Regions from separate parts of the Peribacillus sp. B65 genome, predicted to be linked through region 2. Evidence: riboswitches for the same ligand, from Rfam matches in the RefSeq annotation. Region 2 holds a riboswitch; each other region holds the start of a gene.

Region 1 (5,460 bases), 3.7 Mb from region 2:
ACATCAAGTCCTGTGGACTTAAGATACTCCGGATGAATGCGGACCTTTGCTTCATGCCTCCTGATAATTCATGCGGATATGCTTTCTCATACTCTTCTAATCCAGCTTTCATCAATAGGGCTTTTGCCTTTTCTTTATCTCTGATCCCAGCAAGTTCACTTCCCAGCAAAACATTTTCCAATACCGTTCTCCAAGGTAAAAGGGAAGGCTGCTGCGGCATATAGCTGATATGGCCCTTTAAACCATTTATCTTTTTACCATCCAGTGAAATGATGCCATGATCCGGCTTCAAAATACCTCCGATCAAGTGGAACAAAGTACTTTTACCGCTGCCCGATGGCCCAAGGATCGTGACAAATTCCCCATCATCCACACGAAAATTCATGTTCTCCAATATATTCTGTTTACCATCGAAAGAATAGGAGACATCTTTAATTTCCAGCTTCATCCTTGCCGCCCTCCTTTCTCTTCCAAGAAACTAAGTATTTCTCCAGGAAGGTGATGATTCCAAAAAAGACCAGGCTCATTCCCATAATGATGAAAATGGCAACAAACACCCGGTCTGTCCTGAACGCAGAGGACGCGAGCGTCATATAAACACCAATCCCCGATTTTGCCCCGAGCCACTCTGAAATAACCGCACCCATTACGCTATAGGTGGCCGAAATTTTCAGGCCGGAGAAAATGAACGGGATTGAGTGAGGAAATTCCAGCTTCCAAAATAACTGGTTTTTCCCCGCTCCCATCATCTTGAAATAATGCTTAAGTTCGTATGGTGTCTGGCGAAAACCGTCCAATGATGCAACCGCAACCGGAAAAAAACATACGAGCGAAATCACTATTAGCTTAGGCAGCATGCCAAAGCCAAACCAGATCACCAATAGCGGGGCCAAAACTATGATAGGTATATTTTGTGATAGTATGAGCAGAGGATAAACCGCGTCCTTCACACCTGGAAATAGGTGTAAGGTTGCAGCAACCAATAAGCCGATGCAGCTACCAATAAAAAAACCCGACAACGCAAGCTCGGTTGTCGATATAAGGTGTCCGTAAAGATTGCGCGACGACTCAATTCCTTCAATGAAAATGGCCGATGGAGCGGGAAGCAGCCATTGTTCAACCTTCAATAAGACTGTCACTGACTCCCAAACTATCAGCAACAATAATAAAAGAAAGAAGGGAGCCCCCTTCTTCCAAATTCCCCTTCCGATCATGCCCGATATTTCTCCGTTAACGTATCCATCGTAATCCCGCTTGGTTGATATAATATTTTCACTTGGGAAATGACATTCGGCGATCCTATTTCAATCATTCTTACATTCATTTTTTCTATCACGGCAAAAAGTTCGGAAAGCTCGCCCTCCATTGTCGTTTCAAGGGGGTGAACCTCATACTTGACACCAGATTCTTCAATGATCTTGATTGCTTCATCGACCATAGGGATGACATTTTCCCCTTTAGGAATAATTTGTATACTAATTAATGAATTGGCCATCGTATTTCCTCCTATTTTGGTAAAAATTCATTGGTAAATGCCTTTTCAGGATCGAAATCACCTTCAAGAAGCTTGTTTTCTGTCATCCAATCACTGTAATTCTTCCAGATTTCCAGTTTTTGTTCACCCCAACGCGGAGCATCATCCTGATACTTGGCTGCAAGCCACTCCTGGCTTTTCTTAACTAGTTTTGCATCAAGATCCGGCGCAGACTTAATTAACATGTCTGCTGCATCAGCAGGATTCTTAATCGCAAACTGGTACCCTTTTGATGCTGCATGAACGAATGCTTTAACAGTTTCGGGATCTTCTTTTATCATCTTTTCATTTGTAGTCAAAACAGGAGTATAGTAATCAAGCTTATCAGAGTATTCGGTTAAGTAAACCATATTAAGCTTTTCATTTCGCAACTCAGCCTCAATGCCTGTCCATCCATAATAAATCCAGGCAAAATCTATATCCCTTTTAACCGAAGTGAAAAAATCCATGTCTCCTGTATTGACTATATCCACTTTATTTACATCCGCATTTTCTTTTTTCATGAGTGAATCAATAATGGCCTTTTCAACCGGAGAACCCCAGCCACCATACGTTTTCCCTTCAAAATCCTTGGGAGTTTTAATGTCCTTTGCCTCAGGGGAAGCGAATCCAGAGGTATTATGCTGGATGACTGCAGCAATCGAAACAATTGGCACGCCCTGCACGCGGGCCTGTGTTATGCCCTCCTGGTAGCTCACGCCAAATTCAGATTTTCCTGAAGCGACAAGCTTATCCGCTCCAGCTTCACCTGGCATGATAATTTCCACATCAAGACCTTGCTCTTTAAAGTAACCTTTTTCCTTTGCAACATACAATCCTGTATGGTTTGTATTCGGTGTCCAATCGAGCACGACCGATACCTTTTTTAATTCTTCATTTTTAGATGCTTCTTCTTTTTCATTAGTTCCGCCTGCACCACATCCAGCCAAAAGGAACAACGAAGTTAACAGTGGTAAGAATTTATTCAAGTTATTATCCTCCTACACATCATATAAGATCCATATGCCGGAACCATAATGGGGCTCCAGGGTCTATTCAAATACTGGATAAAAAGCAAAAAACGCCCGAAGATGAATTCGGACGTTAACATACAAAACAGAAAGTCAGTAATAATATGTTCCCTCCGCTGGCATCACCCAGATCAGGTTCAAAGAGTCAGCATCTAAAGGATGCAATCTCAGCCAGCAGTACTGGCCCCCCTACATTTCTCGCACATATGAACTTTTCTCTCTCATTATATCAATTCATAGGGAAAAGGGAATACTAATTTGCTTCTTATCACTAATTTGAAAGGTATTCCTTACTCTTAAGGATATCTAGCAAAACATCTTTTGGAACGAAAATCATTGAAATCAATGTAATTCTGCCTCTTTTCATTCCAATCATTCTTGACTGCAGCGGTGGCTGACAATTTCTAAATAGTCATTTCTTTGCATGCATTCATATAATGAGCATTATCTGTAGACATTTATGTTTACTGGTTTTATAAACCGTTAATTTAATAAGCAAAAGGTGGATATGATCATGATAAAGATTAATCACAGATGGTTAGATGTCAGTCACATCCAACCAGGAATAGCATCTGCTGAGTCGCTTGAAATTCTCCAATTGCTGGATGAAGATACTAACGTTTTTGAATACCGGAATTTTGGAGAGTTTAATTTCGATATACAGCTGAGGAACCGAGTCATAGAAGCAGCTATTGCGTTGGATAAAAGCGGTCCAGAATTTTCCACACTTGAGGAATCTCAATCCAATCAACAATATTGGCACCTTTCAAAGGATGGCACCTTTACCCTTCAGCCAGGGATTCTCCCTCATGCTGCACTCGTTGACATTTTCATGAATGGAAGGCTTTATGCCTTCGAATGCGGGACAGCAATCGTCGTCACTTTTTTAAAGGCCATTTTGGATTCAATCGGCCCTAGGAATTTCGATTACCTTTTTTCAAACCTATTTTTATATGACTGGCGCCCTCCACAGAACATGGAACTTAATATTCACAAAGGGAGGGATTATTTACCAGGCGATTGTGTTTACTTCATAAACCCTGATCATGACGAGACAACTCCTGAATGGCAAGGTGAAAATGCCATATTATTAGGGAATAACCTCTTTTATGGCCACGGGATCGGGATAACGACGTCACAGGGAATCATCGATGAATTAAATAGCAATAGAAAGCCGTACGCAACCATATCAGCATTCCTGACAACGCATATCATTTTCCTGGATAGTTCCTTCTATAGACAATTCCAACTAAATATCCCCCGAGCAAAGCCCGATCACTGTCCTGCCAGCCTTTCCAATTGTATTGTTTCTGAAATAGGTTCGAAGATTTACCTTTCATGACCTCTTTGTTTTATATACCCGCATAAAAAAATGCTTGGGGAGAGATCTCCTCCCAAGCATTTTTTCTTATTCATGCACCAATATTCCCTTTGCCTTTAAGCCTGCGGGCATTCGCCTGACCCCATTTCGTTATGGATAGTGTATAAACGGCCAAGGCTGACCATATGAACAAAAAGGCTAAAAGATGTGCTTTGGTAAAACTTTCATGATAGATGAATACGCCTATTAATAAAGATAAGGTCGGAGCGATATACTGAAAAATGCCAAGCATCGATAACGGGATCTTCTCCGCCCCTTTCGCAAAATATAAAAGAGGCAAGGCCGTGGCAATCCCGCCGCCCACCAGCAGCAAGCTTGTGCTTCCCGCTGTAAAGAACTGCATTTCTGATTGGTTCATCAAGTAAATCAGGTAACCTAGGGCCAGAGGCGTTACCATCATTGTTTCAAGAGTCAGCCCGATCGCCGCTTCAGCCTTGATCATTTTTTTTGCCAGACCGTATAATCCAAAGGTCATGGCCAAAACAAGAGAGATCCACGGGATCGTGCCGAAATGAATGCCCAGGATCAAGACTCCGATTCCTGCAAGCAGGAATGAAATGATTTGGGCCCCGCTCAATTTTTCTTTTAAGACTATCACTCCCAATAGTACACTGACTAGCGGATTGATATAATATCCAAGGCTCGTGTCGAGGATCCGTCCTGTATTAACGGCCCAGATGAACACTCCCCAATTAGCTGTAACAAGCAGTGACGCCGTAAGTAATGCCACAAAGAGTTTGGGATTTCCCAATATGTTTTTGACATAGACAAGAAACGCCTGCCATTTTTTCATGAACATCAATAAAACCAGCATGAACACGAAAGACCATAATACCCTCTGAGCTAAAATTTCTATTGCACCGACTCCCTGAAGGAACTTCCAGTAAATCGGCACGATTCCCCACATCATGTAAGAAAGGGCTGCATAAATCGCCCCTTCTTTTTGTTCATCCACTTTCATAACAAGCCTTCTTTCCATTTACATTCCTTTATCTAATTCCATCTAACAATTTTGTATTTCCATTTCTTTTTTTGCAACTGTTAATTTTTATCATACATGATTTTATCATCGATGACCGTCATGACCGCCTCAGCTTTTAGGAGGTCATCCGGCGCAACAGCAAAGACATCCAGATTAAACACGGTAAAATCGGCATCGTACCCTTTATTGATCACACCGCGGCGTTTTTCCTGGCCGATTGCTGCAGCACTCCCTTTGGTATACAATGCGAAAGCCTCGTAAACGGAAAGCCTTTCAGACAAGCCATATACGGTATGGTCCTCACTATTGATTTTCATCCTTGTGACAGCTGCATGAATGCCCAAAATTGGATTTAATGGCTCAATGGGTGCATCCGACCCACCCGCACAAATGATGCCCAAATTCAAATAGGTTTTCCAGGCATATGAGGATTCCAACAGATTGGCTGGAACCTTTTCTTCCACCCACGGAAAATCGGACGGGACGAAGCCCGGTTGGATATCAAAGATTAACGGCAGCTTTGCCGCCCGCTGCAACAGCTCCGGCCGGACGA
Region 2 (5,460 bases):
GGGCTCGATGTCATCACTGGTGAACCACCGATGGCAAGGGTGGCATTTGCACAGTCGTTGACCGTAACAAAGTTGGTGATTTGGTGGACGAGTGGTTTTCTTTCTTTTACCTTCACGAATAAATCGGCTGCGGAAACCTTCATATTAAGTCACTCCGTTCTTTTTTTTGAATATGAATGAAAATGATGGACAGGACCATGACCTTTACCGATTGAAAAACTATTGCGTATCGCTTCAGAAATATAAGTCTTGGCCTGTTCGATCGACTCTTGCAAGGGCAGTCCATTTGCCAGGTTTGATGTTATGGCGGATGATAGGGTACAGCCCGTACCATGAGTGTTTTTTGTATGTATGCGCTCTCCCTTGATCCAGTGGAAGTCAGTCCCATCATAATAAAGATCATTTGGATTTCCCGCTGCATGGCCCCCTTTAAGTAAAACGGCTTTGGGACCCATTTCTTGTATTGAAATGCATGCCTTGTAGAAATCTTGTTTCGTCCGAATCGACAAGCCAGTAAGCACTTCCGCTTCCGGTACATTTGGTGTTACAAGTGTTGCAAATGGAAGTAAGTCCATTTTTAAGGCGGAGACAGCCTTTTCGTCGAGCAAATGGTGGCCGCTTTTGGAAATCATGACAGGGTCAAGGATAACGATGGCAGGCATGAAGGTTTTAAGGGACGCAGCGACTGTTTCCACGATTTCTTTTGATCCAAGCATGCCTATTTTTACTGCATCGACAGGAATATCTTCAAATATAGCTGCAATTTGGTCCGATATGATAGCTGTTTCAATTGGCTGTACTGAACGGACTTCCATTGTATTTTGTGCGGTTACGGCTGTTATGGCAGACATTCCAAAGACCCCATGTGCAGAAAATGTTTTTAAATCCGCTTGTATTCCAGCACCGCCTCCTGAATCAGAGCCGGCGATGGTTAATGCTGTTTTCATAAAAAAACCCCTTCATATAATTATTTTTTAAAAGTATTTTAAGTAATATGAAAGCTAGAATCGCACCTGCGAATGAACTGAGCATAAAAGCCGGTAAAAAACCAAAAAGAGCAGCTTTTTCTCCTAATAGGAGGATGGCAAGTGGATAACAGGCCATGGAACCGAGAATGCCGGTCCCGATCACTTCACCTAAACAAGCGAATTTTAAGCTTTGTGTTTTTCGATAAAGGATGGCAGCCAAAAGTGCACCGATCATGCTCCCGGGAAAGGCGAATATTGAACCGGTACCAGACATGTTTCTAATGATGGAAACTAGGAAAGCTTGTGTCACAGCATAAGCAGGCCCCAATAGAACGGCCGTGAGGACATTTGCCAGATGCTGAATAGGAAAGACCTTTGCAAATCCTGCAGGGATGAAAATAAATGAACTGGTCAGCGTCGTTATAGCCGTTATCATGGCAGTCAACGTCAGTTTCTTGATAGGATTCATCATCATGTCTGCGACCTACAGCGGCCAATCCTGCTCATTTTGAACCATATCCCAGAATAAATATTCATACCGGGAAGTAACCAAAAAGTGCTTTTCTAATCTAAGAAGTTCCTTTTCTGGCATGCCTTCCGTCAATTCTTCCAACAATGCGATCAGCCACTTGTGTGCTTCCCCGAATTCAGGTGATGAATAGGACCTTATCCAATCTGCGTAGCGATTGTTTTCCAATGCTGCTCCATTTTGTTCTTTTAATAGCAAACCGATTTCATAGTAATCCCAAGCGCATGGCAGGAGACAGGCGATCAAGTCTGCCAATGTCCCATGCTGAGCTGCATTTAGCATGTAACCTGTATAGGCTAGAGTGGTGGGAGTAGGTTCTGTTTCTTCCAATTCCTTGGAACTGATCCCGAATTCGGAAGCATACTGCCGATGGATATCCATTTCCACTTGAAGGGTTTCATTTAAAATACTCGCAAACTTTGCCATGGTTTCGATGTTATGGGCTTTGATGACACCTAAAGCAAAGAGCTTGGAATAATCCATGAGATAGATATAGTCCTGCTTCATGTAATAGGCAAATTTCTTTTCAGGAAGCGTACCATTTCCAATTGCTTGGACAAAGGGATGTGAATGATTCCTTTTCCAAATCTCTTTTGCCCGTGCATGAAGTCTATCACTGAATGTTTCTGTTTTAATATTCTCCATTGTTCATCCTCCTTTAGAATGGTTCCCCTAGATAATGAAAAACCCCGTTCCTGAATACGGAACGGGGTAGATGGATATAGTCTGTAAATGGACGATATCATCCACTTCCCTCCGCCGGTATGAGCCGGTTCAGGTTCAAAGGGTCCGGAAACTATTTCCATCTCAGTCTTAAAAAAGACTCCCCTAGTGGTGTGAATTGTATGTAATTACTGACATCATATCAGAAAGACAAGAAAATGCAACCCGTATTTGAAGAGGGAGCATGTAATGTCCAGGAAAAAAGGGAGAACCAGGTAATTGACTTTTGATAATTATTAGGGTAGAATCATTTCTACATCATTTATATATCGAATTCTTATCCAGAGAGGTGGAGGGACTTGGCCCAAAGAAACCTCGGCAGCGGACCCATTTTGGGAACTGTGCTAAATCCAACAAGCATATGCTTGGAAGATAAGAAGAGCCGTACGGACACAGTCAGCCTCTTCTTGAATTAGAAGGGGCTTTTATTTTTGGGAAATAACGTTTAGTGACATAATAGAAAAGGTATATATAATTTGGTGAAAATCAAACAAGTTGATAAAGTTAGCTAACTAGAAGCAGGCTCTAGGATGACTAGGAAAGGAGCCATTTACATGGCAGAATTATTTAAGAGGATTGAACAGAGGAAGGCAAAGCTCATTGAAGAGCTATTGGCCAATGGAGTATACAAAACCTCTGATGAAAGGCACCTTTATGATGCCCCATTAAAAGTGCTTGAAGATGAATATAAGATTGTTATAAATAGACCTAATAACGAGTCACCTTCTGAATGGATGACATAGTAAGCGATGGACTATATTTTGGGCTCTTGGATAAGGGATATGATGTAAGCATTCACAGTATACACTAGTGGATGCTTTTTTGCGTTTAATAGAAAATGACATAAAATATACATAATTAAAGAATAAAGTAGGTGTTTTGTCACATTTTACCTATAAAATAACACATTTTATTTCTGAAAAATAGTTGATTTTAACTAGTAGTTTAATTATGATGAAAGTGTAAAAAAATTGAATAAATGGGAGGTGTCATATAATGCCTTGCCGTAAAGTAACTATAGAAAGGGTAGAAGAAAAGAGACAGGAAATGATCAAATTGGCAGCAAGTTACGGCTTAACAAGTCTGCTTACTGTTCAGGCCAGTCAAGAATTGGATACGCTATTAAATGCGTTAGCAAGTAAAAGAGAGTCAGAATATTTTTCCCTCCAAAACGCATATCGGTATTTTTAAATTAGCCAATTCGACCTGTATTAATTTGAAAAAGCTACTGCTCAAGGCAATAGCTCTAAAAAATTATATTAAATATCGACACGTTTACCAAGAATGATCAAATCCCGCTCAATGCCATCCAGCTCGGCAACTTGAGGTAAATGTGCCCATTCTTCAAACCCGAATTTGGAAAAAAGCTTAAGGCTAGGTATATTGTGGGCGAAAATGAAACCCAATATAGTCTTAATACCTAATTTTGGACTCAATTCAATTGCCTTTTGAATCGAAATTTGTCCGATTCCTTTTCCCCGGAAATAATCATCAATATAAATGCTGATTTCGGCAGTGGAATTATATGCCGGTCGGCCATAGAAGGATTGAAAGCTCATCCATCCAGCAGTTTTCCCTTCTATAGTAATGATATATAGCGGTCTACTTTCTGAATGATGTTCCTCAAACCATTTAACCCTCGATTGGACGGATACAGGCTCTGTATCTGCCGTGACCATTCTTGAAGCAATTGTCGAATTATATATTTCAACAATTCTGGGTAAATCAGATAGTTCTGCCTCTCTAAACTCTATGTGCTCTTCCATGATGTAATCTCCTAACTATCATTTATTCAATCTCCAGAATGAAGGGTAATCCCGTTTTTTTGTTTAAGGGACGGTGAATTGAAACCCAATCCATTGAAAGTTTTTTATTATCATACACTTTTTACTCTTTATCTGACAATTCCTTTTTTATGTTAAGTCTGCAGATTTTTTGGGTATGTAAAGGATTAAATACTTCTAGTAAAAAGGCAGAGGAGAACCAAATGAAAAAATTGTCAGTTTTTTTGATTATAGTACTGGTTATATGTTTTGTTGCATATGAATTTCAGGCCTCGGAGTCGGAAGATGTGCAAAGGGTGATGGCTTTTGGAGATTCGTTAACCTATGGAAAAGGGGATAAGGATGGAGAAGGATATATAGAAGGCCTGGAGGATGAATTGAATAACCCGGAATCGGAACAAAAAGTGAGTTTTTGGAATTACGGTATAAAAGGCCAGGAAACGGATGGGGTGATGAAACAGCTTGATGATTACCGCATTAAAACGAAACTTGATGAAGCCGATACTTTCATCGTTTATATCGGAACGAATGACTTGATCAATAGTAACGGCGGGGACTTGGAGAAAATAAGTGATCGAAAAATCAATGAGGGTAAACGGGAGTATATCAGCCATCTGAAAAAGATTACGTCAACACTCATAAAGGCAAACGATAAAGCTGATATTTTGGTAGTGGGACTATATAACCCAATTAAAGGAAATCAAAAACTTGAAAAGCATATTCGCGATTATAACCAGTCAATAAAGGGAATAGCGGATAAAGACAATAGGATGTTATTCATTCCTACGAATGATCTTTTTGAAGATAAAAAGAAATCAGAGTATTTCAGTGATAAGTTACATCCGAATGAAAAAGGGTATCAGCTCATTGCGAATCGGGTTTTGGAAAGTTATGATTTCAAATGAAAGCAAAAATGCACAGAAAGGCATTCTGTGCATTCTTGCTTTCTAGGAATTTAATATGGCTTTTAGTTGAGGGAACTGCAAGTCATGGAGCTGCTTGTATCTGCCATTGTTTTGCAATAACTGTTCATGTGTTCCTTTTTCATGAACCTGCCCTTTTTCCAGAACGATTATTTGATCGGCATCATGAATGGTCGATAAACGATGTGCAATCACAATTGAAGTCCGGTTTATCAATAAACGTGACAAAGCTTCCTGTATCAAATGCTCGGATTCTGTATCCAAGGCCGCCGTTGCTTCATCGAGAATGATGATTTGCGGATTTTTCAAAAGTGCCCTGGCAATGGCAATGCGCTGTTTTTGTCCGCCTGAAAGCTTGACTCCGCGCTCTCCAATTTGAGAATCATAACCATCAGGAAAGGCACTGATAAAGTCATGCGCATTTGCCGCTTTGGCGGATTCGATGATTTCATCATCTGTAGCATCAAGTTTTCCATACATGATGTTATCACGGATGGAACCGTTGAATAAAATGATATCCTGGGAGACAACTC
Region 3 (5,460 bases), 4.1 Mb from region 2:
GTTATCAAGAATGGCTACAAGGAATAAAAGGTTAAGCGTTAAAGCCCTCTAACATTTCACAAACATCAACAATGCATACTTGGATGAACTCAGGGTAACTTAAATCCGTTAAATAGTGAATTTCAAGGAGGATGGTTATGGGAATTTTAAGCGGTAATCCGAAAGAAGAGCCAATGCATTACGGAGAGGTATTTGGAACATGGGCATTTCTAACAACTACAAAAGGACTGATTGCCTGTCATCAAACTATGCTTAATCATACTGGCGACAAGGGCCAGCATAAATTACTTGTTGAAGTGATCAATCAAGGGAAACAGGAACATGACCAACTTGAATCATTATTAAAAGAAAATAACGTAGGACTGCCTCCGTCACCACCTGAAAGGCCTAAAGCTAATTTGGAGGATATTCCAGTCGGGGCACGTTTTCAAGATCCTGAAATCTCTGCTTCAGTATCAATCGATATTAATGCAGGATTAGTTGCTTGCAGCCAAATCATGGGTCAATGCATCAGAGAAGATATTGCACAGATGTTCGCACAATTCCATACGAATAAAGCTGCATTGGGTGCTGACTTCCTAAGATTGAATAAGGAAAAAGGCTGGCTGTCCCTCCTCCTCTTCATATTAATAAAACAAGCATGTAAATATAATCAAATATCCCCTAATCATGTTGACATCGTGATTGGATGCCCAACATGATTAAGGGGTTAATTCCGATAATGAAAGGACGATTAAGGAATCATTACCATTGCAGACTTTCGATTAAGTGGCACTTTGTGCATTGTTGACTATAATCAGTTTTTACAAATTCATGATTACACTTCTCGCGAAAAATGTTCAGCTCCCTTTTCAGTTGTTCCAATTGAGTTTCCAACTGTTTCATTTCAACTTTTATTTGGATTACCCGATTCATCGAATTCTCCCTCTCATCGGAATCATAAATAGATTTCCCCGTCCGTTTTCCTAAATTCATTCGCTTTTTCTTTAAGACCTTCATCGATTACCGACTCAAAGCCCAGACCCTTTTCCTTCGCCAAATCACGGATGTCTTGAGAAATCCTCATACTGCAGAATTTGGGTCCGCACATTGAACAGAAATGGGCTGTTTTGGCACCTTCAGCCGGTAGTGTTTCATCGTGATATTCAACTGCCCTTTCAGGATCGAGGGAAAGATTGAATTGATCTCTCCAACGAAATTCGAATCTAGCCTTCGAAAGGGCATCATCCCGTTTTCGTGCCTGGGGATGGCCTTTAGCAAGATCAGCTGCGTGGGCTGCAATTTTATAAGTAATGACCCCTACACGAACATCCTCTTTATTCGGAAGCCCCAAATGCTCTTTCGGTGTCACATAACAAAGCATGGCCGTTCCAAACCATCCAATCATGGCAGCACCAATCGCAGAAGTGATATGATCGTATCCAGGAGCTATATCCGTTGTCAATGGTCCCAGGGTATAGAATGGTGCTTCTTGACAGACTTCCAGCTGCTTATCCATATTTTCTTTAATCAAATGCATCGGTACGTGACCGGGTCCCTCCACCATGACTTGAACATCGTGCTTCCAAGCAATCTTCGTCAGTTCCCCAAGTGTTTCCAATTCAGCGAATTGAGCCTCATCGTTTGCATCTGCAATGGAGCCAGGACGGAGGCCGTCACCTAATGAGAAAGAGACATCATACGCCTTCATGATTTCACAAATCTCTTCAAAGTGAGTATAGAGAAAACTTTCTTGGTGGTGGGCCAAGCACCATTGTGCCATGATGGAGCCCCCCCGGGAAACGATTCCCGTAACTCGCTTTGCTGTCATGGGAATGTATCGCAAAAGCACTCCGGCGTGTATCGTGAAGTAATCCACACCTTGCTCAGCCTGCTCGATTAATGTATCCCGGAAAACTTCCCAATTTAAATCTTCCGCGACTCCATTCACTTTTTCCAATGCTTGATATATCGGAACCGTCCCAACTGGCACAGGAGAATTCCTGATAATCCATTCCCGGGTCGTGTGAATATTCTTACCGGTGGAAAGATCCATTATGTTGTCTGCACCCCAACGTGTAGCCCAAGTCATTTTCTCCACTTCTGCTTCAATCGATGAACTAACAGCGGAATTTCCAATATTCGCATTTATTTTCACATGAAAATTACGTCCAATGATCATGGGCTCACTTTCAGGATGGTTAATATTCGCCGGAATGATCGCCCTCCCGCTAGCTACCTCATCTCTTACAAAATCAGGGGCTACATTTTCCCTGATCGAGATGAATTCCATCTCAGGAGTTATGATACCTTTTCGGGCATAATGGAGTTGGGTTACGTTTTGCCCTTTCGCTGCACGCAATGGTTTTCTTTTCAATCCCGGAAAAATTTCTGCTTTCGTTTGTGACTCTTTTTTATACCCGTTATCTTCGGGCTTTATTTCACGCCCTTCATACTCTTCAACATCTTCCCTTTCCAGAACCCAGCTGCGTCTAATCGGGGCAAGACCTTTATGAATATCAATGGGATATTCTGAATCCGTATAAAAGCCGCTTGTGTCATATACTCGTAAAGGCGGATTCTCCTCTTCGCCGAATGAACCTGTAGTCGGACTTAGCTTAATTTCACGCATGGGCACCCTAATATCGGGTCTAGATCCCTCAACATACACTTTTTTACTCCCGGCAAAACTGGACATAATTGAAACGTTCATGTCATTTACTGAATTACTCATCATGATTTCATTTCTCCTTTTTAAGTTCATTTAAAAAGGACAAAATCCAATCCATTTCGCACGAAAAAGCCAGATCTCATATTTAAGACCTGGCTAACGTTAGTATGGCTACAGAAATGACCAATTGAAATGTCATTGTTTAGTAGATTCTAACTTCCCCACGCTGGTATGAACCAGATCAGGTCCTGAGGGTTAAGAAGCTTAAGCGCTTCTCTCTCAGCCCAACTTTTATTGGACACCCCTAGTCTGAATAATTTAATTGATTACAGGGTAACTATATCTCACCCTTTGCATTCTGTAAATAATTTGAAAGACCTAATATTTTCATTACAACTATCCAAAATTTATTATTTGAAGAAGAGCCGTTCATTAATTTCCCAGGCTCTCAAGGATAGGGTAAAGCTCCTCTAAATGCTTGATTTCATAGGTTGGAATCACTTCATTCCGTTCCTTATCATGGCGATTTATCCAAACCGACTTTATGCCTACCCGTGATGCTCCAAGGATATCCGTCATTAAATTATCGCCGACCATCAATACTTCATCCTTATCAAGCTCCATGATCCCCAAAGCATGCTCAAAAATGGAGGCATCCGGTTTACCTCTTCCAAATGCGCCTGAAATCACGATTTGGTCGAAATAAGGAACCAGTTCAGGCGTAATTTCAAGTTTGGTATTTTGCAGCTCAGGAGATCCGTTCGTAAGCAATAGCAACTGATACTTCCCTTTTAATTCATCCAGAACACGGAATGTTTCTTCATAGATAAATGGCTTTTTGCGTCTCTCCGCAGGGAAACGTTCTGCCAGTTCAAGTCCAAAATCCGGGTCATCGATCCCTAATGCCAATAACCCTCTCGTCCACGCTTCTTTCCGATAAGCCGGTGCAATCCCGGCCATCTTCCTGAATTCATCATGATCATCCTGAAAATTTCCCCATAGCCCCTCAAATGGGTTGATTCCGATCATTTGGGTGAATGCATATGTATCGTAAGAAGAATAAAGCTCACGCGCTTCCTTTCGCACAGCTTCTTCAAAATCCTCGACATTCAGATCATATTTCTCCTTGGCCACTTCACATGTGGCCACAAAAGCCTCTTTTACACTTTTCTGATCCCATAGTAATGTATCATCTAAATCAAAAAAAACTGCCTTCAGCAAAATGTCCACCCCTCTTTCCCTATTATTGAATTCGTAAAAATTACACTATTACAATAATAAACCACAACCAATAAAAAAAGAATAACTATTCGGAAAATGACTTACCTTTTCTAGTGGGAAACCCTTATCCACTTATCATCTTTCAAATACATACAGCTTTCCATTACTGGCAATCTTGAATTTGGGACCGGTGAACCCCCGTCGGATCAGCTCTTTCCTCATATATACCATGAGGGCGGCATGACTCACGATCAAAACATCCCTTTCCCCCTTTGCAAAGACTTCATCCAATACTTTATTGATCCTTCGCTCTGCGATCTTAATTTCCGCCCTTGTCTGCTTGTTTAACACCGAGCAGCAACGAATCCAGATGGCCCAAAGGATGAATGGCAGCTTTACCCTTCCTTTAAGAGGCGGGGAAGGTATTTCCCGCAGCTCCTCCATCCGGTGAACCGGACCTGGATAGATATGTTCCGCTGTCTTGACAGCTCTCGACATATCACTGCAATAACACTCCTCCCATTCCTCCGCGCCAAATAAAGTCGTTCCATAAATAATATCCGCTGCATCATAGTCCTTAAACCATTGCTTCATATCATCCGCCGTCACAGATCTCCCAGTAGGAAATTCATGTGCCACCTTAAAATGCCGTACCAAACCAATTTTCATATCTTCTCCTTTTTATCTTTTAAAATATACGTTTCTTTTTCTTGTAAACAGCCCTTATCAATATATTACCCTATGTAAAACTATAAAAAAAAGTATGTTAAAACCATTAAAACCTTTGAACTCTCCTTGACACTGTGTATATATTTAAAAGTTTTTAAAGATCCAGTGTTTAATTATGATAGCATCGAAAAAAGAGAAAGCATCTCGCCTTCTCCATTTATCGTTTAATCTATGAATTGTAGTTCTGTTATCGTACATCTTTTCCTGAATTTATATTTTCCGCTCAAATCACTGAATTGATAATCATTGAGAGATTTCCCCAGTTGTTCCCTCAGCTTCTCTACAGTGATGGATTCCTTAACTGTCTCTTTCCAATTTTCATTTCCGATCAACTCATCGAACGGAATGGTAGTCAGGACTTCATCATATATCTGGATGCTTTGATCGATGCCGAAGCTGCCATAGATACTGCCATTTTCATCAGCAAAGATATGATCCGATTCCAATTCCTCCACCAATACTTCCAGATATTCCTTTGACTTAACAGGCTTGATGGCAATCTCTGCTTCCGCCTTTACAGGTCCCAATCTCTTATCGACGATCTCTATCGTCAATTTAACATGAACGGGCGGATACCCAAACCCTTCACAAAGTTCTGTTGCCGAATTATATACCATCTGTACGTCCTCCTTTTGCCACTATCATTATATAATAAAAATAGTACATTTCATTACCAAAAACCCTTATTCAAGTTCACTTGCATCTTATTTTTATAGCGACTCTTTTTCAATTCATACGCTCCTTCAACACTGAAGGGTCAATCGTCATATTTCGAGGATTTCCCTAATACGAAATCCACGAATCCTGATTTTCTCAGTTCACGGGCATAATTATCATTCATATTTCATACCTCATTTATA
Region 4 (5,460 bases), 940 kb from region 2:
CCTCCAGGCGGAACACTTTAAGCAATGAGCGGACTCTCTCATCTATTTCTTGTTGCGGCCTTTTATCAATTCGCAATGAATAAGCAATCTCTTCGTATACAGTATTTGCAACGAACTGAAACTCAGGATTTTGAAAGACAAACGTCATATGATCCGTTGGATTTTTCACCTTTTTAATCGGTGTTCCCAATAATTCATACTTACCATTCGTTTTTATGAACTGCATCAGTGCATGCAAAAGTGTACTCTTCCCCGCGCCATTTTCACCCCTGATTACAATCCATTCACCTGAATGGACCTTCAGCTCGTCAACCTTGATTTTTTCCTCTTTATTCCGAAAACCGCTAAAGCCTTGCACATTCATAAGAGGTGAATCATCTGTAAATGGGTGTTCCCGAATCGGTGCATAATTCTGTATATATTCACCCCAAACACCTGGAAACCAAATTCCAGATTCCTTCATTTCATTTTTATATAGTGAAAGAATGGTGTCTCTTGGACCATCAGCTATGATTTGACCATCATCGTTAAAAAGCACGATTCGTTCGATGAATTCTAAAACATGGTCAATTTTATGCTCGACGATAATAACCGTTTTGTCTCGTCCGACTTCCTTCAGCAATTCCCAGATTTCTTTCGTTCCTTCCGGATCAAGCATGGCGGTTGGCTCATCTAAAAATATCACTTCTGGTTCAAGGGCCAATACTGAAGCGATTGCCAGACGCTGTTTCATCCCGCCTGATAATGTTTCAATACTTGTATGGCCCAAGTTCAAACCTACTTTAAGGAAATGATTTTGAATCTTCTCTTTCATTTCTTCTTTAGGGACGGAAAGATTCTCAAGGACGAAGGCAATTTCCTCATCGGCAAATGGCATGCAAAACTGACTATCAGGATCTTGAAAAACATACCCCCACGAAGAAGGGCATTTCAATTTTTCCGCTTTCATCGGTACTTCGATGGAATTCGGAATCAATCCGCTTAACACTTGTAAAAGGGTCGACTTACCACAACCTGATGGCCCCAACAATAGCACTTTTTCTCCTTGATCAAACGTTAATGATAGGTCCTTGAATATCAAAGATTCATCACCGGGATATTTCATTCTTAACTTTTCAACAGAAACGATTGGTTCCATGGCCCTCAACCTCTACTTTTGATCCAGTTCTGCATAATCTTTATTTGAAACCGGACGCACAAGATTTGTTACTCCTGTTGCTTCCAGGACTTTAACTAGATAATAAGCGGTCACACCTGCAAAGAATATGGAACCCACAAACCTCGCTATCATGAATAACGATAGATTCCAAGTTGAAAGCGCACCTATTTCCCCGTATGCAAAATCCATAATAACTGATGCCAGGCAGGAAGCTATCGCAGCTAAAACGGCCACCGGCATATTGAATTTTTTATATTTGAAAGCCATGAACACCAGTTCCGCGAACAAACCTTGTACCACCCCATATAACAGTACGGTCAGCCCCCATGGTGAACCAAGGAAGAACTCCCCGGAAGCTGCAGCTATCTCCGCTAAAAGTGCCACACCCGGTTTCCGTAAAATTAAAAAGGCGACGGGGCCAGCTATAAACCACATTCCATAAATAAGTTGATCCAGATGTAATCCTAACGGTTTAACGGAATAATAAATCGAACCCCAAAGGATATAAACGATTCCAAATGCTACCGCAATCACGATCGTGACCAATATGTCCGTTAATTTCAAACCTTTTTTCATTGTTTCATTCCCCTTTATACTTCTAGTGTTTCCTTATGCACAGGCCATGTCTCTAAACGATAAGCCATTTCCCAAAATGAGTATTCATATTGGCTGCTGAGGATAAAATGCTCTTTCATTCTTTCCTTATCTTCGTCTGTCACTTTTTCAGCAATCTCATCAAGCCTCGCAATTTGTTCTTCCACCAAAGTGCGGAACCACTCCCCTCCGTAAGCCGCTATCCATTCTTGATAAATCGGCTCCTCCGGCATGCACCCTTGCAGCTTTTCACCTATTTCATAATAAAGCCAGTAACACGGCAAGATAGCTGCAATAACATCTCCTAAATGTCCCGAATAAGCCGCACGATACATATGGGAAGTATAAGCATAAGCGGTCGGGGCTGGTTTGAAATTATCCCGTTCTTCTTTTGTGATCCCTAATCTCTCAGAAAAATTCTCATGAAGCTTCAACTCCGCTTCATATGTTCCTTGTGCATGGCCGGCAAGCCTGCTTGTTGTATGTAAATCAGTAGCTTTAACTGCTCCTAAAGCTTGAACCCTAGCAAAATGAGATAAATAATAGGAATCTTGCATAACATAGAAACGGAAACACTCCAATGGCAATGTGCCATCTCCTATTCCTGCAACAAACGGGTGATTAAAGCTAGCTTCCCAAATGTGATCCACTTCCTGACGAATTTCCTCTGAAAACTTCATGACCATTACCTCCAAATTATATTTTTTGAATGAATGTTACGGAAAAAAACTTTTATCACCCCTTTTTTTGCAAACAAAAAACCACTTTCTTAAACGTAAAGAAAGTGGTTGTACTTGAAATAATACAGAAACGTATTGTTCCAGACCCCACTTCCCTACGCTGGTATAAACCAGATCAGGTTCTAAGGGTCTTAAAGTCATACTTTAATCTCAGCTTCTGCGGTAAAAATCAACTTTCACCTATAAAGCACCCCTAGTGGTACAAATTGTATATTAAATTTCATTTGCCTTTATATTAACACGATAAATCCAATTGTCAAACGTATTAGAAAAAGTTTTCAACTTAATGATTTAGGGTTACTAACCTTTCAATCTTGCATATACACCAGTTACCCGGCAGTTTAACGGCACTTTAATCAATGGGTTTCATTACGTAATTTCCTCGTGAATTCTACTGTTTTACTCGTGAATTCAGCTACTTACTCGTGAAATTGATTTTTCTTGGGATTTTTGCGGCTTTACTCGTGAGTTTAGCTACTTTACTCGTGAATTCTTTTATTCTCTAAAAAACAATATTATACATTCGATGTTGCTTTTAGTTTTAATATTTTGCTCGATCTGTAGTATATCATAGCTGCCATACTTCTCTTTCACATAACGCCGAGGCAGCCATTATGCTCGGAACAGTGAAGGCCATGAATGCATTTTGTGGTGAATAGTTTGCAGCCAGCAGTAATCCTATTAATGTCGGGGCAACAATCGCGCCAATTCTACCAAAATCCAAGGCCCAACTATCCCGGTGGACCTTATCTCCCGGGGATAATACTCGGATATATACGTATTGGCCAAATTCATCGTGCCTACTGTACAGGCACCTCCAAAAGCGATCAGAATGCTGCATTTGAGGTCAAACCTAATATGACAAAACAATCAGTACCCATTGCACAGAGGGATAAAAGTACTCTTCTATGGCCTATTTTCCCAACTAAGTACCCTCCAATTAACGATCCGCCAATTTGTCCTATTCCCGATATAAGATTGAAAGATAAACTGGATTAAAGGCCGTATCCGGACTGCCCATGACGGCCCCCCTCCTTATTCAACTATTAAAATTACTTGTTAACCGCATTGACGGCTACTTGCATCGGTTTGTTAAGTACTTTTTACAAACTGTTTAGCAGAGCCCATTTTCCCTCGATAAAAAAGTAAGCGCTTCCAAATATTCGGAATGTAACTCCTGGATTTCACCTATGAACAATACATGATCACCAGCATCATACTCTCCTCATGGTTTGCATTCCATCCAGGCAACACTTCCATTTATTTTTGGCGAAATTCCCTTGTTATCCCAGTCGGTTTTAAGCGTTTCCTATTTGCTGCCCGCAAATTGCCATGCAATGGCTTCCTGTTCATCCGACAAAATATTAATGGTAAAAGATTTATCTTTCATGCTAGTGCAGGCTTTTGCTTCTTTATGAATACTAAAGCAAGCGGTGGATCCAAGGAAACCGAAGGAAAAGAATTCACAGTAATCCCCTTTTGAACTTTCCATCAAACCAGCTCACTATTGTGACGCCGGTTAGGGATTTCCCAAATTCTCAACTCGCGCCCATCCACCTCATCACCTCCTACTCTTTTATTATGAATTCATTATAGTAAACTTAATATTTTTAAAAACCATATAATTTCATAATGTGAAATTACAGGAAAAATTTATAATTGTGAACTATCAAAAGAATTCCCCGAAGAAATGACTTTCATTACCGCATTATCAAAAATCAGTGTTAAACTATCCATGTTCATTCATATTTCCAGCTTAATTAATAACGGACTTTTTTGTTCTTGACTTGAATAGATGAAAGTGGTGAGGAAAGTTTCAATTTTGCGTACATTTAGAAAGTTCTACCAATTTTTCGTGGATATACCTTTAAAAAAAGGAGTGGTTTTGAATTACCGTTACGAGGTAAAAGCTGTAATCGGAACAGGAAGCTACGGTATTATTTATCTTTGCAATGATTTGAAAAAAAAAGAAAATATAGTGATCAAGCAACTCCGGAAAAGTAAACGCCGCAGCAAAAAAGAGCTGAAGCAGTTTGAAAATGAAATTTCCATTTTACGAATGTTAAACCACAAAAACATCCCCAAATTTCACGAGAAATTTTCACATGAGGGAAATGTTTATTTTGTGATGGATTTCATAGAAGGAGATAATTTGGAAGACCATATTTTCTTGAATCATATAACATTCAATGAGAAAGAGTCTCTATTTTTTCTGGATGAGCTGGTCGTTTTAGTATCTTATCTACATGACCATGACATTTCCCATCAAGATTTACGTATACCAAATATTTTACTAAAGAACAATCAGCCCATTTTGATAGACTTTGGTTTGTCTAAAAAAATCAATTCGGCCGATTTTACTAAAGAATCCATGTTGCAGCTGAAAAGGCAGGATTTTTACGACTTGGGGGAAATACTTCTATATGCACTTTATACGACTTACGCCTCCAAAAGTAAAAAGACTCTTCCTTGGACAGAAGAGCTTTCGTTAGAAAAAGAAACCGTGCATTTACTGAAAAGGTTATTAAGCATCCAAGAACCTTATTCAGATATTAAAGAAATCTCAATGGACCTGCAGGCTGCATTGAAGTCAAAGAAATTGAATTAGCTGCTACTGCCGCGCCCTTTTCTCTTGTATCGGTCACTTCCACTCATGGGATACCTTTTGTAGCCTCGGCTGCTGCTGCTGCTGCCTCGGCGATAATGACCATGTCTTCGCTCACTGCTGCCTTGGGAAAGCTGTTTGATTTTTTTCATTATTTTCTTCAGCATATCTTTCACCTCTTTTATTATGGTTTTAAAACTTGTTATTACTTAGCCTAACATAGTCACAGTATAAACCTTACTAATAAGTACTATAATTTTTTTTCATTTATGTTACATTCCATCACTGCTTCATGAAGTGGGCTTCTTTCATTGTTGATCATGAGAACTCCCTAAATTCCTCCGTTAGATTATGGCACAAAT

The links. Region 2 has a riboswitch for thiamine pyrophosphate ahead of tenA (thiaminase II). Riboswitches for the same ligand answer to the same signal wherever they lie in the genome.
Region 1: linked by a shared signal. The riboswitch ahead of ACSR9O_RS19715 (ABC transporter substrate-binding protein) and the one ahead of tenA (thiaminase II) in region 2 are both predicted to bind thiamine pyrophosphate.
Region 3: linked by a shared signal. The riboswitch ahead of thiC (phosphomethylpyrimidine synthase ThiC) and the one ahead of tenA (thiaminase II) in region 2 are both predicted to bind thiamine pyrophosphate.
Region 4: linked by a shared signal. The riboswitch ahead of tenA (thiaminase II) and the one ahead of tenA (thiaminase II) in region 2 are both predicted to bind thiamine pyrophosphate.

The regions. Positions count from the first base shown of each region.
Region 1 covers NZ_CP195840.1:4,046,981-4,052,440, reverse strand. Annotated here, with positions in the region: gene ACSR9O_RS19730 (ABC transporter ATP-binding protein) at 1-448, opposite strand, end outside; gene ACSR9O_RS19725 (ABC transporter permease) at 432-1,214, opposite strand; gene ACSR9O_RS19720 (thiamine-binding protein) at 1,211-1,495, opposite strand; gene ACSR9O_RS19715 (ABC transporter substrate-binding protein) at 1,507-2,502, opposite strand; TPP riboswitch at 2,636-2,745, opposite strand; gene ACSR9O_RS19710 (TGL-type protein-glutamine gamma-glutamyltransferase) at 3,059-3,886, shown strand; gene rarD (EamA family transporter RarD) at 3,957-4,886, opposite strand; gene ACSR9O_RS19700 (amidohydrolase) at 4,967-5,460, opposite strand, start outside.
Region 2 covers NZ_CP195840.1:385,913-391,372, reverse strand. Annotated here, with positions in the region: gene thiM (hydroxyethylthiazole kinase) at 1-143, opposite strand, end outside; gene thiD (bifunctional hydroxymethylpyrimidine kinase/phosphomethylpyrimidine kinase) at 150-947, opposite strand; gene thiW (energy coupling factor transporter S component ThiW) at 916-1,437, opposite strand; gene tenA (thiaminase II) at 1,453-2,142, opposite strand; TPP riboswitch at 2,232-2,337, opposite strand; SAM riboswitch class I at 2,495-2,599, shown strand; gene ACSR9O_RS01910 (Fur-regulated basic protein FbpA) at 2,775-2,963, shown strand; gene ACSR9O_RS01905 (aspartyl-phosphate phosphatase Spo0E family protein) at 3,217-3,411, shown strand; gene ACSR9O_RS01900 (GNAT family N-acetyltransferase) at 3,480-3,986, opposite strand; gene ACSR9O_RS01895 (DUF459 domain-containing protein) at 4,208-4,909, shown strand; gene ACSR9O_RS01890 (ABC transporter ATP-binding protein) at 4,952-5,460, opposite strand, start outside.
Region 3 covers NZ_CP195840.1:4,535,263-4,540,722, reverse strand. Annotated here, with positions in the region: gene ACSR9O_RS22210 (hypothetical protein) at 1-35, shown strand, start outside; partial or broken gene ACSR9O_RS22205 (DUF3231 family protein) at 138-646, shown strand; gene thiC (phosphomethylpyrimidine synthase ThiC) at 938-2,716, opposite strand; TPP riboswitch at 2,852-2,966, opposite strand; gene ACSR9O_RS22195 (HAD family hydrolase) at 3,083-3,871, opposite strand; gene ACSR9O_RS22190 (histidine phosphatase family protein) at 4,007-4,540, opposite strand; gene ACSR9O_RS22185 (hypothetical protein) at 4,765-5,217, opposite strand.
Region 4 covers NZ_CP195840.1:1,328,529-1,333,988, reverse strand. Annotated here, with positions in the region: gene ACSR9O_RS06495 (ABC transporter ATP-binding protein) at 1-1,138, opposite strand, end outside; gene ACSR9O_RS06490 (ECF transporter S component) at 1,151-1,735, opposite strand; gene tenA (thiaminase II) at 1,750-2,433, opposite strand; TPP riboswitch at 2,569-2,698, opposite strand; gene ACSR9O_RS06480 (hypothetical protein) at 3,062-3,217, opposite strand; gene ACSR9O_RS06475 (hypothetical protein) at 3,803-3,985, opposite strand; gene ACSR9O_RS06470 (protein kinase domain-containing protein) at 4,373-5,101, shown strand.